Regions from separate parts of the Pseudomonas sp. SDT291_1_S447 genome, predicted to be linked through region 1. Evidence: predicted binding sites of a transcription regulator. Region 1 holds the regulator's gene; each other region holds the start of a gene.
The links. Region 1 encodes sigma-54, which starts transcription at its own class of promoters, with help from an activator protein. Its sites were predicted from a motif close to ANTGGCATNNANNTTGCTNT; they were not measured.
Positions count from the first base shown of each region.

Region 2: ACW9IR_RS15365 (CmpA/NrtA family ABC transporter substrate-binding protein) is a predicted target of sigma-54. The motif match lies at 1,313-1,332, and genes of this name have one in related genera.
Region 3: ACW9IR_RS24380 (pilin) is a predicted target of sigma-54. The motif match lies at 1,536-1,555, and genes of this name have one in related genera.

Region 1 is NZ_JBSVXS010000059.1:7,556-10,832, reverse strand. Features, by position in the region: gene lptA (lipopolysaccharide transport periplasmic protein LptA) at 1-278, shown strand, start outside; gene lptB (LPS export ABC transporter ATP-binding protein) at 278-1,003, shown strand; gene ACW9IR_RS18175 (RNA polymerase factor sigma-54) at 1,191-2,681, shown strand; gene hpf (ribosome hibernation-promoting factor, HPF/YfiA family) at 2,755-3,063, shown strand; gene ptsN (PTS IIA-like nitrogen regulatory protein PtsN) at 3,075-3,277, shown strand, end outside.
Region 2 is NZ_JBSVXS010000042.1:10,372-13,648, forward strand. Features, by position in the region: gene ACW9IR_RS15360 (quinone-dependent dihydroorotate dehydrogenase) at 205-1,224, opposite strand; gene ACW9IR_RS15365 (CmpA/NrtA family ABC transporter substrate-binding protein) at 1,448-2,659, shown strand; gene ACW9IR_RS15370 (ANTAR domain-containing response regulator) at 2,675-3,250, shown strand.
Region 3 is NZ_JBSVXS010000117.1:9,950-13,226, reverse strand. Features, by position in the region: gene ACW9IR_RS24390 (DUF2845 domain-containing protein) at 1-132, shown strand, start outside; gene ACW9IR_RS24385 (BON domain-containing protein) at 404-760, opposite strand; gene ACW9IR_RS24380 (pilin) at 1,058-1,489, opposite strand; gene pilB (type IV-A pilus assembly ATPase PilB) at 1,715-3,277, shown strand, end outside.

The sequences.
Region 1 (3,277 bases):
ACTTCGAGCAGTTGCAAACCCAGGGCGACGCCAAACCAGTTCAAGGCTACGGCGTGACGATTCAATACCACGCCCAGCAAAACCGCGTCGTGCTGATCGATAAGGCCAAGGTCGTCGACAAAGACGGCAACGTCACTCAGGGCGAGAAAATCGTCTATGACACCGTGAAGAAACTGGCCAGCGCCGGTCGCGCTACAGGAAGCAAGGTCACCGAGGCGCGTCCGCGCATCGACATGGTGATCCAGCCGAAGAAGAAAACCGACGAGAAAACCCAGTAATGGCAACTCTGAAAGCTCAGCACCTGGCCAAGGCCTATAAAAGCCGCCAGGTCGTGCGTGATGTCAGCCTGTCGATCGACAGCGGCCAGATCGTCGGTCTGCTCGGCCCGAACGGCGCCGGCAAGACCACGTGTTTCTACATGATCGTCGGCCTGGTGCAGGCCGATCAGGGCCGCGTACTGATCGATGATCTGGACGTCAGCCACCAGCCGATGCACGGCCGTGCAAAGGCTGGCATCGGCTATCTGCCGCAAGAAGCGTCGATCTTCCGCAAACTGTCGGTGGCCGACAACATCATGGCCATCCTCGAGACCCGTCAGGAACTCGACAAGGCCGGTCGCCGCAAAGAGCTGGAAAGCCTGCTGCAGGAATTCCACATCAGCCACATCCGCGACAACCTCGGCATGAGCCTGTCCGGTGGTGAACGCCGCCGGGTGGAAATCGCTCGCGCGCTGGCAACGGCACCGAAATTCATCCTGCTCGACGAACCGTTTGCCGGTGTCGATCCGATTTCGGTCGGCGACATCAAGCAGATCATCCACCACCTCAAGGCCAAGGGTATCGGTGTATTGATCACCGACCACAACGTCCGTGAGACGCTGGACATCTGCGAAACCGCTTACATCGTCAACGATGGCCAACTCATTGCTGAAGGCGATGCAGAAACCATCCTGGCCAACGATCTGGTCAAGGAAGTGTATCTGGGTCACGAGTTCCGCTTGTAAGCGTAACAGTGCCCGGTGCGCCGCCCGGGCGCTGTATCGATTCAAGCAGGAATTAATACGCTTTAATTGTTACAGCGCTCTAGGCAAACACTTCAGTTTCAGGCATATAATTTGCTTAAGTTTGGCGCCCCGGCGCCCTGTAGTGGATGGCGCATAGCGCCGGCGAATAAGGTGTTAAGCCCCTGCCATGAAACCATCGCTAGTCTTGAGAATGGGCCAGCAGCTGACGATGACACCGCAGCTGCAACAGGCCATCCGCCTGCTCCAATTGTCGACCCTGGATCTGCAACAGGAAATCCAGGAGGCTCTGGAATCCAATCCGATGCTCGAACGCCAGGAAGAAGGCGACGACTTCGACAATTCCGACCCCATGGCCGACAACGCCGAACAGAAACCCACCGAAATCCAGGAACCCTCCTATCAGGAAACCGCCCCGACGGTGGACAACCTCGAGGACGGCGAATGGAACGAGCGCATTCCCAACGAGCTTCCGGTCGACACCGCCTGGGAAGACGTTTACCAGACCAGCGCCAGCAGCCTGCCCAGCAGCGATGATGACGAGTGGGACTTCACCACCCGCACCTCCGCTGGCGAGAGCCTGCAAAGCCACCTGCTGTGGCAACTGAACCTCGCGCCGATGTCCGACACCGATCGCCTGATCGCCGTGACCCTGATCGACTGCATCAACAATCAGGGCTACCTGGACGAAACCCTCGAAGAGATCCTTGAGGCGTTCGATCCGGAACTGGACATCGAACTGGACGAAATCGAAGCCGTCCTGCACCGCATCCAGCAGTTTGAACCGGCCGGCATCGGCGCCCGCAACCTTGGCGAGTGCCTGCTGCTGCAATTGCGCCAGCTGCCAGTCAAGACGCCTTGGCTGGCTGAAGCCAAGCGTCTGGTCAGCGATTACATCGACCTGCTCGGCGGCCGCGACTACAGCCAGTTGATGCGGCGCATGAAGCTCAAGGAAGACGAGTTGCGCCAGGTCATCGAGCTGGTGCAAAGCCTCAATCCGCGTCCGGGCTCACAGATCGAGTCCACTGAAGCCGAATACGTCGTCCCTGATGTCATCGTGCGCAAGGACAACGAGCGCTGGCTGGTCGAGCTGAATCAGGAATCGGTACCACGCCTGCGCGTCAACGCCCAGTACGCCGGTTTTGTCCGTCGCGCCGACACCAGCGCCGACAACACGTTCATGCGCAATCAGTTGCAGGAAGCTCGCTGGTTCATCAAGAGCCTGCAGAGCCGCAACGAAACCCTGATGAAAGTTGCTACCCAGATCGTCGAACATCAACGCGGCTTCCTGGAGTACGGCGACGAAGCCATGAAGCCACTGGTGCTGCATGACATCGCCGAAGCCGTGGGCATGCACGAATCGACGATTTCCCGGGTGACCACGCAGAAATTCATGCATACCCCGCGCGGTATTTATGAACTGAAATACTTTTTCTCCAGCCACGTCAGCACCTCTGAAGGCGGCGAATGCTCGTCCACGGCGATTCGCGCGATCATCAAAAAACTGGTTGCCGCGGAAAATCAGAAAAAGCCGTTGAGTGACAGCAAGATCGCTGGTTTACTGGAGGCACAAGGCATTCAGGTGGCTCGCCGCACCGTCGCCAAGTACCGCGAATCCCTCGGGATCGCGCCTTCGAGCGAACGCAAGCGGTTGATGTAAGCCACGTTACAGCGTTCCAGTGGCAGGCTATCCAGCCTGCCGCTTTATGCACTGGCAACGAAGGAGAAGCTGTATGCAAGTCAACATCAGTGGACACCAACTGGAAGTGACCGAACCTCTGCGCACCTACATCAACGAAAAACTCGACCGATTAGAGCGCCATTTCGACAAGATCACCAACGTGCAAGTCACGATGTGCGTCGAAAAGCTGAAGCAGAAAATCGAAGCCACCTTGCATATTCCCGGCGGAGAAGTGGTTGCCAATGCCGAGCATGACGACATGTATGCCGCCATTGACCTGCTGACCGACAAGCTGGATCGCCAACTCAAAAAGCATAAGGAAAAGACCCAAAGCCTCCTCCAGGGCGCGACAGGTCGATAACCCCCCATTCCATGATCCGACTTGAAAGTATCCTGACCCCCGGCCGTTCCCTCGTGAACGTGCCGGGTGGCAGTAAAAAGAAAGCCCTCGAACAAATTGCCAACCTGATCGCCCGCGAAGTGCCGGATCTGGCCATGCAGGATGTCTTCGAGGCGTTGATTGCCCGTGAAAAACTCGGTTCCACCGGTTTTGGTAACGGCATCGCCATCCCCCA
Region 2 (3,277 bases), on a different contig from region 1:
AACGACTTACCATGCACGTCCTTCCCGGACGGCGGGCTGCGGCCCAGGGGCTCCTTCGAGGAGCCCTTTTTTATGCCTGTCACATTATCTGTGCCATACACAAAACCTGTAGGAGTGAGCCTGCTCGCGATAGCGGTGTATCAGTCACTGAAGATGTTTACTGAACTAGCGCTATCGCGAGCAGGCTCACTCCTACAGGGGGGATCAGCGCAGGGCGGCGATTGCGTCTACCGACTCACGAATCAGCGCCGGGCCCTTATAGATGAAGCCGGAGTAGATCTGCACCAGGCTCGCACCGGCCAGAATCTTCTCGGCCGCATGCTTGCCTTCAGTAATCCCGCCCGCCGCAATGATCGGCAACCGCCCAGCCAACTCGCCGGCCAGCACCTTCACGGTATTGGTACTCTTCTCCCGCACTGGCGCGCCCGACAGACCACCCGCCTCGTCGCCATGCTCCATGCCTTCGACGCCGACACGGCTCAGCGTGGTGTTGGTCGCGATCACCGCGTCCATGCCGGTTTCGATCAACGCTTGAGCCACCTGCGCGGTCTCTTCGTCGGTCATGTCCGGCGCGATCTTGATCGCCAGCGGCACATGTTTGCCATGACGCAACGCCAGTTCGGCGCGTCGTGTGGCCAGATCCGCGAGCAATTGCTTGAGCGAATCGCCGAACTGCAGGCTGCGCAGGCCCGGGGTGTTCGGCGAGCTGACGTTGACCGTCACATAGCTGGCGTGGGCGTAAACCTTGTCGAGGCAGATCAGGTAATCGTCGACCGCGCGCTCGACCGGCGTATCGAAGTTCTTGCCGATGTTGATGCCCAGCACGCCTTTGTATTTCGCCGCTGCCACGCGCGCCAGCAGGTTATCCACACCGAGGTTGTTGAAACCCATGCGGTTGATGATCGCCTCGGCTTCCGGCAGGCGGAAGATCCGTGGTTTCGGGTTGCCCGGCTGCGGGCGCGGAGTCACGGTGCCGATTTCGACAAAACCGAAACCCAGTTGCGCGAAGCCATCGATGGCCGCGCCGTTCTTGTCCAGGCCGGCCGCCAGACCCACCGGGTTCGGAAACTCCAGGCCCATGACCGTCACCGGTTTCTTCGCCGGCGCCTTGCACAGCAAGCCGTTGAGGCCCAAACGCCCACCCGCGCCGATCAGATCCAGCGCCAGATCGTGGGAGGTTTCCGGGGAAAGTTTGAACAACAGCTGACGGGCCAGGGAATACATGGGCGGCGATGACTCGGGCGGCGAAAAGAGGCGGCGATTATAGCCGGGCATCGACCTGCGGCGCGAGGCGCACGCGCAAATCACTGGCACTGGCATATGCCTTGCACCCTCCTTGAATATCAGCGCGCAGGCCAATGACGGCAGGCGGGCAAGGACAATGGCGTCGTCCCGGGTTTTGCCTGCGCAAAGTCCGCGGCGGCGCTTTTTTTCGAGGTGGCGGTGTATGAATGAACCTTCGGTAGGGCCACTGGCCTGGGTCAATGGCAGCGATGCCCCGGAAAAGACTGCAATCAACCTCGGTTTCATGGCGTTGAGCGACTGCGCATCGGTTGTCGTTGCTGCCACACAGGGCTTTGCCCAGCCTTACGGGCTGACCCTGAATCTCAAGCGCCAAAGCTCTTGGGCCAACCTTCGCGACAAACTGGTCAGCGGCGAACTGGATGCCGCCCACAGTCTGTACGGTCTGATCTACGCCGTGCACCTGGGCATTGGCGGCGTGGCGTCGACCGACATGGCGGTGCTGATGGGGCTAAATCAGAACGGTCAAAGTCTCAACCTGTCCCACGGCCTGCAAAACCTCGGCGTGAGCAGTCCTGAAGCACTGGACCGGCATGTGCACCAAAGCCGCGCAAAACTCACCTTCGCCCAGACTTTTCCCACTGGCACTCATGCGATGTGGCTGTATTACTGGCTGGCGAGTCAGGGCATTCATCCGTTGCAGGATGTCGACAGCGTGGTGGTGCCGCCGCCGCAAATGGTTGCGCACCTGCAAGCCGGACGTATCGACGGTTTTTGCGTTGGCGAGCCTTGGGCGGCTAGCGCGGTGCAGCAGAATCTGGGTTTTACCCTGGCCACCAGCCAGACCATCTGGCCCGATCACCCGGAAAAAGTCCTCGGCTGCACTCGCGAATTTGTCGAGCAATACCCGAACACGGCGCGCGCGCTGGTGATGGCGATCCTTGAAGCCAGCCGCTTTATCGAAGAAAGCCCGGAAAATCGTCGCAGCACCGCGCAGTTGCTCAGCGCGCCGGAATATCTGGACGCGCCGCTTTCGTGCATAGAACCGCGTTTTCTCGGTGATTATGCCGATGGCCTCGGCAACCGCTGGCAGGATCCGCACGCGCTGCGCTTTCACGGCAACGGCGAGGTGAATCTTCCGTATCTGTCGGACGGTATGTGGTTCATGACCCAGTTCCGCCGCTGGGGCTTGCTGCGCGAAGACCCGGACTACCTCGCCGTCGCCCGTCAGGTTCAGCAACTCGATCTGTATCGCGATGCCGCGACCGCTGTCGGCGTGGCGGCGTGGGGCACCGACATGCGCAGCAGCCAGTTGCTCGACGGCAAAATCTGGGACGGCAGCGACCCTGCCGCTTACGCGCGCAGCTTCAAGCTGCACGCGATGAACGACGACGTTCCCCTTCTCGCCCGCCGCTGACAGGAGACCGCGAATATGTTGCGCATTCTGCTGATCAACGACACAGCGAAAAAAGTCGGGCGCCTGAAGGCTGCGTTGACCGAGGCCGGTTTCGAGGTGATCGACGAGTCCGGCCTGACCATCGACCTGCCCGCGCGCGTCGAAACGGTGCGCCCGGACGTGATCCTGATCGATACCGAGTCACCGAGCCGCGATGTCATGGAGCAAGTCGTGCTGGTCAGCCGCGACCAGCCACGGCCAATCGTGATGTTTACCGATGAACATGATCCGGGGGTGATGCGCCAGGCGATCAAGTCCGGGGTCAGTGCCTACATCGTTGAAGGCATTCACGCACAGCGTCTGCAGCCGATCCTCGATGTGGCGATGGCACGATTCGAGAGTGATCAGGCCTTACGCGCGCAGTTGCAAGCGCGAGATCAGCAATTGGCTGAGCGCAAGCGTATTGAGCTGGCCAAGGGATTGTTGATGAAGATGAAGGATTGCAACGAGGAAGAGGCGTACACGCTGATGCGGCGCCAGGCGATGAGCCGGCAGCAGAAGCTGATTCAGGTGGCGGAGCAGATTATTGCCATGAGTGAGTTGCTTGGCTGAAATGCTCTGAGCGCTTGAAAAGCCCCT
Region 3 (3,277 bases), on a different contig from region 1:
AAGCGCAGTGCCAATCGTCGCGAAGAGTTTCAGGTCGAGGAATGGACTTACGGTCCGAGCAACGGCATGTACCAATACCTGCGCTTTGAAGGCAATCGCCTGCGGCAGATCAACAGCAAACGCGGTAACTAAACCAACACCGATTCCCCCTGTAGGAGTGAGCCTGCTCGCGATAGCAGTCTGTCAGCTAATCAAATTGCTGACTGACACACCGCTATCGCGAGCAGGCTCACTCCTACATTTGTTTTATGTTGCCCCTGAAATAGAACAAGCCCCGACACAAGTGGCGGGGCCTGTAATGGTCACATCCGTGTGACCGTTCGCATGAACTCTAAAGTTGCGGCAGACGTATTGCTCGGCCCGTCTGTCGCGTCTTCTCCCGGTCCAGGCAAGAAGTCATGCCTTACTCGGCTTTCAGGCCGTCAGCGGAGACCGCTTTAACGCCTTTGATTTTCTTGGCGATCGCAACAGCAACGTCTTTCTGCGATTCAGTTACAGCAGTAGTCGACGAAAGCGATACAACACCTTTGTTGGTTTCTACTTTGATGTCAGTGCCTGGAATGCCTTTTTCGGTGACCAGGTCAGCTTTGACTTTGGTAGTGATCCAAGTGTCAGAAGTAGCTTCTTTAGCCTGGGTGACTTCACCGGCAGCCAGAGTCATTGGAGCCTGGGTAGCCTGAGTGGATTGTGCGAATGCACCGGAAGCCATGGTCAGGGTCAGCGCGGTAGCAGCAGCGGCAGTGATAGCGAACTTCTTCATACGAGTAACTCCTGTTTTTCTGGAAAGTCTGCTGGTTGTCTTGTCAGCAGGGTTACCAAGGTAGTTGCGAACGCTGTGCCAACTTTTGAAAATCAATATTTTCTTTATAAATCAATAACTTATGAATTACAGAAATTTTCGAAATCATGCAATTTGCATGACCTTCGAATTATCGACATGCAAGTTACGGTTTTTTGGAAAGTTCCTAAGGCGCTGAAATTATTGAAGCTTTTGTGAAGTGCCGCGCAATGAAAAATGCCCCGCATTGCGGGGCATTCTGTTCACCACACATTCAACTTATGTACCGCTGGCGGTGCAGCCTTTTGGCGAATAGTCCGGTGCCACCGTGGTGCCGCAAGTCCAGACGCCAGCACCGGTGCCCGATGAACGGGTCAAGGTGATGGTTTTGTCCAGAACAGGGCCAGGAGCGTTCTTGATTGTGCAGACAATGGTGCCGGCCCCGGTCGAAGCGGTGCCCGATGCGGTCACGGCGCAATTTGACGTTGTGACGGTGGCACTACCGGCCACCAGCGTCAGCGTCGGATCGGTACCTTGGTTGATGGTGTCTTCGAACGGCACTTTCATCGCACTGATCTCCGCCAGCCCCGCCGTTACCTTCGACCGCGCCTGATACTTGGAATACTGCGGCAAGGCGATGGTCGCCAGAATCCCGATGATCGCCACCACGATCAGCAGTTCGATCAGAGTAAAACCTTGTTGTTTTTTCATAGACACGCTCCATGCATGAGTCGAAATCTCATGATCTGCAAGGGAAGCAGCATAGGCCATGCCAACGCCTCCAAGCCCCGCCCGTTGGGCGCGAACCCTCTACAACGCCATTTCCTACAGCCCGTAACCGCACTATCTGACACTTTTTGTCACCTGCACCCGCCGTGTTTGGCGCTGTCACTTGACTAGGCTATAAGTCATGAACTGCAAGCGTGCGGAATCCCCATGAATGACATCGCTCTGAGCGGTCTGGCCAAGCAACTGGTACAGGCCGAGTTGCTGACAGAAAAAAGTGCCCAGCAAGCCTGGCAACAGGCTCAGCGCAATCGCCTGTCGCTGGTCAGCTATCTGGTGCAGAACAAACTGGTCAAGAGCTGGCAGGTAGCCGAGATCGCCAGCGAGCATTTCGGCATGGCGTTCCTTGATCTAAATTGCCTCGACAAGGAAACCCAGCCCAAAGGACTGGTCAGCGAAAAACTGGTGCGTCAGCATCACGCTCTGCCCCTGTGGCGGCGAGGCAACAAGCTATTCGTAGGCATTTCCGACCCGAGCAATCATCAAGCGATCAACGACATTCAGTTCAGTACGGGGCTGAGTACCGAAGCCATTCTGGTCGAGGACGACAAGCTCACCGACGCCATCGAAAAATTTTTCGACACCCACACCAGTGGCCTGGAAGACATGGCCGATGTGGATCTCGACGGCCTCGATGTCGAATCCATCGACGACAGCAAGCAAGACACGATTGGCGGACTCGACGCCGACGATGCGCCGGTGGTGCGTTTTGTTCACAAGATGTTGCTCGATGCGATCAAAAGCGGTTCTTCTGATTTGCACTTCGAGCCCTACGAGAAGAACTACCGGGTACGAGTGCGCACCGACGGCATCCTGCGCGAGGTGGCCAAACCGCCGATTCAACTGGCCGGGCGGATCGCCGCACGTTTGAAAGTCATGGCCAGTCTCGATATTTCGGAGCGGCGCAAGCCGCAGGACGGGCGAATCAAGATGCGCCTGTCGAAGAGCAAGTCGATCGATTTCCGGGTCAACACCCTGCCGACGCTGTGGGGGGAAAAAGTGGTGATCCGGATTCTCGACCCTTCCAGCGCACAGATCGGCATCGACGCGCTTGGTTACGAACCCGCGCAGAAAGAACTGTACATGGCCGCGCTCAAGCAGCCCCAAGGCATGATTCTGGTCACTGGCCCCACCGGCTCGGGGAAAACCGTGTCGCTGTACACCGGCCTGAATATCCTCAACACCGTCGACATCAATATCTCCACCGCCGAGGACCCGGTGGAGATCAATATGGAAGGCATCAACCAGGTCAACGTCAATCCCAAACAAGGGCTCGACTTTGCCCAGGCACTACGCTCGTTTCTGCGCCAGGACCCGGACGTGATCATGGTTGGCGAGATCCGCGATCTGGAAACCGCCGAGATCGCGATCAAGGCTGCGCAGACCGGCCACCTGGTGCTCTCGACACTGCACACCAACAGCGCTGCGGAAACCCTGACACGTCTGCACAACATGGGCATCCCCGGCTTCAACATCGCCACCTCGGTCAGCCTGATCATCGCTCAGCGCCTGGCGCGAAAACTGTGCAGCCACTGCAAGAAGCCCATCGAGATCCCACGCGAAACCTTGATCAAGGAAGGTTTCCCCGAGGAACGCATCGGCCATTTCACGATCTACGAGCCGGTCGGTTGCGATCACTGCAACGGCGGTTACAAGGGACGCGTGGGGATTTATGAAGTGGTGAAAAACACACCGGAGTTGCAACGCTTGATC